3 regions of the Allobosea sp. TWI1241 genome follow, and region 3 is predicted to be linked to each of the others. Evidence: riboswitches for the same ligand, from Rfam matches in the RefSeq annotation. Region 3 holds a riboswitch; each other region holds the start of a gene.

Region 1 (2,256 bases), on a different contig from region 3:
GCGAGCAGCGCCCTGCGCGACCATATGACGTTCGTCATCTCCGCCCCCGCGCCCGCTCAGCCCTTCCGGGCGAAGGCGCTCTCGACCATGTCGAGCAGGCGCAGCGCCGCGAGATAGTCCGGGCGTATCGCCGATTCATCGAGCTCCCAGCGCCGGTAGCTGATCACCGCCTCGAGCTGGCGGAAGCCGGGATCGCAGCAGAGCTGGCCCATGCTGACCGGCCCGTTTGAGACCATGATCAGGTTGGGCGCGGTGAAGACCTCGAGCACCGCCGCCAGCGGCACCGGCACGCGCCCGTCCGCATCGAGCGTCCCGCCCTGCACCCTGGAAGCGGCATCGAACAGCCTGAAGCCGAGCCCGGCCAGGGTCCGGCCGAGCCCGCTCGTGGGAGAAATCGCGAAGGGATCCTCGTGGATGCCGCCGGCATTGGCCTGCAGCAGCGCGGTCTCGCCCTCCGGCAGCGCGATCTTGCCCGCGACCTGCGCCGCGCGCGCCTCGAAGGCGGCGATCAGCGCCGGCACCTTGTCCGTCCGCCCGAGCAGGTCGGCGACGAAGGCCAGTTCCTCGCGCCAGCCCGGCAGGTCGGCCGGTACGACCAGTGTCGGCGCGATCGCGGTGAGATCGGCGGCGCGCCCCGCGCTCGCCAGCCCGCCCGGATTGCGGCCGCCGGCGATGATCAGATCGGGCTCAGCCGCGCGGATCGCCGCGAGATCGACGCCGTCCGCCCCGGCCGGCAGCGCCACGGCCTTACGTGCCGCGGCCTGCCGGTTCCACAGCGGCGGGAAGCCGGTGCGGCGGTTGATGCGCGCGTCGGGAAAGCGGGGATCGGCGGCGACGACCGGCGCCTCCAGCGCGAAGGCGTAGCCGGCGATCCCGGCGTCGAGCACCACGATCCGCTGCGCCCCGGCCGCATCCGCCGGCCGGGCGGCGCCCGGCCCGGCCATGACCACCAGGGCGCCGGCAAGCACGCCTGTGAAGGCGCGGCGCGACGGTTCGACTGTCTTCGCGATGCCCATCGACATCGGTCCTTCCACGGCTCGACCGGACGCGTTTCGGGCGTCCGGTGCCGGGCTCGGGAGAACGGGAAACGGGCTCCGCCAGTCTCCGGGCACGGCAACATTCATCGAATGTCACCGTCACGGAGACGACCGCACCCTGGCACACCCCGTGCCGCGGGCTCAGGTGACAGGAACGGGCAGGTCTCCTGGCTTCCGGGTCAGCGCTTACCGTCTCCGCCTTCCCGGCGGCGCGAGAGGCGCCGCCAGTGGCTTCGTGGAGGGAAGCTCGCCGGTCACAGTTGCGGGGGCAGCCGCGGCGTCGAACCGCGTTCCCTTTTCATCCGCCTCGAGGCGGAACCTGTTCCGACGGCGACTGTAGCGTCAGCGCCGGCGGAAGGAAAGCGCGGCGACGAGGTGAAGAGCGGTCGCCGGGAGCCTCTCTGCCTCCCACGCCGGGATCATCGCGCCCATGGCCCGGCGCCGCGCTTCCGAGCCTTTTCCACACCGCCCAGCCGCGCCCATAACGCAAGGACAGGCCCCGACTCGACAGAGCGTTAAGGACTGGTAAAACAATCCCGCTTCGGGGGATTGGTCATGCGTATGCGTCTTGTTTTGGCGGTTCTCGCTGCATCAGTCTCACCAGCCATGGCGCAGTCCTTCGCGCAGACGGAAGCCCAGAAGCGCAAGCAGCATGTCCCCTATGTCCGGGCCGCGACGGACTGCGTGACCTCTGTGGTGCGCCGTGACGACGGTTTCGACGGCGCCGTCGCGTTCGACAGCTTCCAGCCGCTGATCGCCCGCGCCTTGTCCGTCTGCTCGCAATCGGTCGCGACGATGATCTCCACCCATGACGCGATCTACGGCTTCGGCGGCCAAGCCTTCTATGCCGGCCCGTATCTGAACGATCTGGAGCGGGCGGTCCGCAACCGCCTCGCCGGCCAGATCGCGGCGGCGCGCGCCAATGCCGACCGTCTCGCCGCCGAGCGCCAGGCGCGGCTCAACAAGGAAAGGGCCGAGCGGGACGCCGCCGCGGCCCAGGCGGAAGCCCGGCGCATCGAGGCGGAGACGCGCGAGAAGACCGCCCGCGCCGAGCGCGCCGAACTGCTCGAGAAGACGCGCGAGCTGATCCGGACGAAAACGCTCGGCTGCATCGGCAAGGAAGGCGCGACCATGCTGCTGACCGACGAGAAGGCCGAGGTGGTCGCCAAGGCGGCGATGATCTTCTGCCAGAACGACATCGACGCGCTGGTGAAGATCA
Region 2 (2,256 bases), on a different contig from region 3:
AGCCGCCGCCATGTCCAGGACCGTCCTTCTGCTGGCCCGCTCCGCCATCGCGGCGCCGCCGCTGCGCGAGATGGAGCGGCTGCGGGCGCTCGTCGCGGCGCTGCCCGGCGTCGCCCGGGCCGAGATCGCCTTTTCGGAACAGGGCACGCCGGCACTGCGGCACGCGCTCGATGCGCTCGTGACTGCGGGCGTCGCAGAGCTGACCATCCTGCCGTTGATGCCGCCGCAGGAGGCCGCCTTCCAGGCCTGGCTGACCCGCACGCTGGCGCGCTGGCGAGCCAAGGACTCCCGGCCCTGGCCGCGCATCCTGCTCTCGCGGCTGCTGCCCGACGACGCCACGGCGGGCGCCCTGCTGGCGGATGCGCTCGCCGCGCCCGGCCAGCCGCTGCCCGAGGCGGCGAAGACCGCGCCGGAAGGCTCGCTCGTGCCGGCGCATCGCAGCCGCGTGCTGGTCTGCATGGGCGGGCCCTGCCTCGCCGCGGGGGCTGAAGTGGTCTGGGGCCATCTGCGCAACGAGCAGGAGCGTCTGTCGCTGCGCACGGCTGGCGAGGGCTGCATGAGCGCCAAGACCAGTTGCCTCGGCCCCTGCAATCTCGCTCCGGTGCTCCAGCTCTGGCCGGAGGGCACCTATTACGGCGGCGTCGACGAGGCCGGGCTCGACCGTATCGTGGCGGAGCATGTGCTTGGCGGCACGCCGGTCGAAGAGCTCGCCTATGCGCCGGGCGGGCGCAAGCAGAGCCTGCGGCCGCGCTGACGCCGCGAGCCTTCGGGCGCTTGACGCCCTGATTTCGCCATATAGGTTACCGCTGTCGAGGTCTCCGGAGAGGATCCGGAGCTAAGAGGGAATCCGGTGAGGCGCCGCGCGGTGCCGAAGCCGGAGCTGCCCCCGCAACTGTAAGCGGTGAGCTGTCCGCCCCTGACGTCACTGGCGCTCGTGCCGGGAAGACGGACGGACAGCAGCGACCCGCGAGCCAGGAGACCTGCCCCGACGCCATGATGATGTCGCGCTGGCGGGGTGTCCGGCGGGTCGTGAGGGCGTACGGGCTGCGAAGCTGGCCCGTTTCTGTCTCCGAGCGCCCGCGAAAGCTCCGTCTGCAGCAGCGAGGGGCTGACGCGATGAGCAAGCGGTTTCCGCGCCGTTCAGGCCGGACGAGGCGCAGGCCTGCATCCCGTTGGGGATCGCAGCAAGTGTGCGTCTATAAATGAATTGCAATGATATAACATTTCATTCATGGGCTCGATCATGACCGCCCATGCCTCTTCCCTGGTGCCCGCGCGCACCATGACCGACCCAGACGGCCCGCTCGATCCGCTGGCGCTCTATGCCAGCGCGATCGACACCTCCGACTATATCGCGCGCGTCGTGCCGCCGATCCGCGCTCTGGTGCCGGCGATCGGCGACCTCGTCGACATCGGCGCCGGCGGCGGCCAACTCGGCGATGCCCTGGCGCCGGCGGGCGCGCGCTGGACCGCAATCGAGCCTTCGCCGACCATGCGGGCGCGGCTCGGGGCCTTGTCGCGCCCGCCTACTATGATCCCTCATGGCTGGGACGACCCGGCGGTCTCCTGCCCGCCGGGCGACACCGTGCTGGCCGCGACCATGCCGGGTTACCTGACCGATCCGGCGCGCTTCCTGGCGCGCTGCCGGCAATGGTCCCGGCGCCACATCGTCTGGCTGGTGCCGGCGCAGGCCGCGCCGCGCGGGCTGATCCTCGCCGCCTGCCTGCCGCGCGACTGGCATCGCGAGGACGAGACGCCCGGCATCGATCGCGTCCTGCCCGCGCTAGGCGAGGACCGGCCCGACCACCATGTCGCGGTCGACTGGACCTTCTCGCTGGTCCTGCCAGACCTGCCGCGCTTCGCCGCCTTCCAGGCCGACCGGCTGGGCTGGTCTGCCGACGATGCCCGCCGGCCCGCGCTTCTCGCCCATCTCTGCGCCCAGGCCGACCCGGTTCCCGGCGGCCTGCGCCTTTCCTGCCATCGCCGCTCGGCCATTCTCGTCTGGACCCTGTCATGATCCGTCTGCGCATTCGCCTGCTTCGCCCCTCTGCCCGCGCCGCACTGGCCTCGACCGCGCTCGCCGGCGGCCTCGTCGCCGCGCCGGCTCTGGCGCAGGAGATCAAGCTCGACGAACTCGTCGTCACCGCCACCGGCCGGCCCGAGCCGCGCAGCAGCATTCCCGGCACGGTCCAGGTCATCGACGCCCAGACGATCGAGCGTTCCGGCGCGAAGTCGCTGACCGACCTGCTGGCCGAG
Region 3 (2,256 bases):
GCCCATGCGGTCGCGGGCGATCAGCATGCGCCGGCGACGCGCATCCCAGAGCGCGAAGGCGAAGTCGCCATTGAGCTGCGACAGGCAGGCGTCGCCCATCTCGTCGTAGAGATGCAGGATGACCTCGGTGTCGCTCGCCGTGCGGAAGCGCCGCCCCTTGGCCTTCAGCTGCTCGCGCAGCTCGACGTAATTGAAGATCTCGCCGTTGAAGGCGATGGTCAGCGCGCCGCTCTCGTCGGACATGGGCTGCTGGCCGTCGCCGAGCCCGACGATCGACAGGCGCACATGGCCGAGGCCGACGCCCTCGCCGGTGAAGACGCCGCGCTCGTCCGGGCCGCGATGGGCGATCGCCGCCGCCATCCGTTCGAGGAGCGCCGCCCCGTCACGGGCAGCGCCGACATAGCCGCCAAATCCACACATCTCAGGGTTTGCTTTCGAGCCCGCCAGACCTTGCGTCACCCTAGCCGAGCGGTGCAACCCATATGTTAACGGGCCCGGCCATCGTCGCCTGATGGTAAATGGACCACGCTGCGATTGCGCGAGCGGCGCCTGCCCGGCAGCGGCTCGCGAACCGTCCACAGCCTCCCGCCGCCGCGCAGCGAGCGATTGACAGGGAAGGGGATGGAGATACTAGATATAGGTGTCGATGGTCTCTCGAATCGCAAGATCGGGAGCTAAGAGGGAAGCCGGTGCGAAGCCGGCGCTGCCCCCGCAACTGTCAGCGGCGAGTGTCGAGCCACTATCATGTCACTGAGGCCGCGAGGCCTTGGGAAGACGGGGCCCGACGCGACGACCCGCGAGCCAGGAGACCTGCCAGCGACCTGAGTTTACGTCCTCGGGCGGGGTGTCCCGGTGGTGCGCTGGCAGGTCGCGGGCCTCGATGGGCCGACATGCGCCCTCTCCATGCCTCCGCTCGGCCTTTCCGACCCTCAATCTTGGGGTTGATTGCCGATGTCTCTTTCTCTCGACGCCGAGCGGCCCGCCGCTTCGCCGCCCGCCACCGCCCCGGTGCCGCTTGCCGCACAGGGTGTGCGCGAGCCCGGCTACCAGGTCATCCGCCGCAGCGGCGGGGTGACGCCCTTCGACCCGGCCAAGATCACGCTGGCGCTGACCAAGGCATTCCTCGCGGTCGAGGGGTCCAACGCTGCCGCCTCGCGGCGCATCCACGACGTCGTCGCCGAGCTGACCGAGCAGGTGGTCTCCGGCCTGACCCGCCGGGCCGCCGAGGGCCGCACCTTCCATATCGAGGACGTGCAGGACCAGGTCGAGCTGGCGCTGATGCGCGGCGGGCATCACAAGGTCGCCCGCGCCTATGTGCTCTATCGCGAGGAGCGGGCGCAGGAGCGCGCCAGGGCACAGGCCGAGGCGAAGCCGGCGGCGCAGGCCGCCCCGACGCTGCGCATGACGCTCGCGGACGGCACGCTGGTGCCGCTCGACGTCGCGCGCCTCGACAAGGTGGTGCGCGAGGCCTGCGCCGGGCTGGACGGGGTATCGGCCGAGCCGGTGCTGAGCGAGGCGCGCCGCAACCTCTATGACGGCATCTCGCTCGACGAACTGGCGCTGGCGCCGATCCTCGCGGCGCGGACGCTGATCGAAGCTGAGCCGAACTATGCGAAGGTCTCGGCGCGGCTGCTGCTCGACAAGCTGCGGCGCGAGGCGCTGAGCTTCGTGCACGGCCGGCCCGAGCAGGCGACGCAGGGCGAGATGGCCGGGCGCTATGGCGATTACTTCGCCGGCTATCTCAAGGTCGGTATCGCCAACGAGCTGATCGATCCCGAGCTCGGCCGCTTCGACCTCGCCCGCATCGCGGCGGCGCTGAAGCCGGAGCGCGATCTCCAGTTCGACTATCTCGGCTTCCAGACGCTCTACGACCGCTATTTCCTGCATGTCCGGGGCAATCGCTTCGAGCTGCCGCAGGCCTTCTTCATGCGCGTCGCCATGGGGCTGGCGCTGCGCGAGATCGACCGCGAGGCGCGGGCGATCGAATTCTACGATCTGCTGTCCTCCTTCGATTTCATGGCCTCGACGCCGACGCTGTTCAATTCCGGCACGCTGCGCCCGCAGCTTTCCTCCTGCTTCCTGACCACCGTCGCCGACGATCTCGACGGCATATTCAAGGCGGTGAAGGACAATGCGCTGCTGGCGAAGTATTCCGGCGGGCTCGGCAATGACTGGACGCCGGTCAGGGGCCTCGGCGCCCATATCAAGGGCACCAATGGCGAGAGCCAGGGCGTGGTGCCGTTCCTGAAGGTCGCC

Evidence for each region. Region 3 has a riboswitch for cobalamin ahead of ABE438_RS10640 (ribonucleoside-diphosphate reductase subunit alpha). Riboswitches for the same ligand answer to the same signal wherever they lie in the genome.
Region 1: it holds a riboswitch for cobalamin, as region 3 does, so the genes downstream of both, ABE438_RS16230 (ABC transporter substrate-binding protein) here and ABE438_RS10640 (ribonucleoside-diphosphate reductase subunit alpha) in region 3, are expected to answer to the same signal.
Region 2: it holds a riboswitch for cobalamin, as region 3 does, so the genes downstream of both, ABE438_RS11180 (class I SAM-dependent methyltransferase) here and ABE438_RS10640 (ribonucleoside-diphosphate reductase subunit alpha) in region 3, are expected to answer to the same signal.

Annotation. Positions count from the first base shown of each region.
Region 1 covers NZ_JBDJKW010000013.1:81,906-84,161, reverse strand. Annotated here, with positions in the region: gene ABE438_RS16235 (ABC transporter substrate-binding protein) at 1-38, opposite strand, end outside; gene ABE438_RS16230 (ABC transporter substrate-binding protein) at 57-1,016, opposite strand; cobalamin riboswitch at 1,178-1,375, opposite strand; gene ABE438_RS16225 (hypothetical protein) at 1,644-2,256, shown strand, end outside.
Region 2 covers NZ_JBDJKW010000007.1:93,274-95,529, forward strand. Annotated here, with positions in the region: gene ABE438_RS11175 ((2Fe-2S) ferredoxin domain-containing protein) at 11-754, shown strand; cobalamin riboswitch at 796-1,002, shown strand; gene ABE438_RS11180 (class I SAM-dependent methyltransferase) at 1,283-2,017, shown strand; gene ABE438_RS11185 (TonB-dependent receptor) at 2,014-2,256, shown strand, end outside.
Region 3 covers NZ_JBDJKW010000006.1:235,432-237,687, reverse strand. Annotated here, with positions in the region: gene asnB (asparagine synthase (glutamine-hydrolyzing)) at 1-420, opposite strand, end outside; cobalamin riboswitch at 631-832, shown strand; gene ABE438_RS10640 (ribonucleoside-diphosphate reductase subunit alpha) at 952-2,256, shown strand, end outside.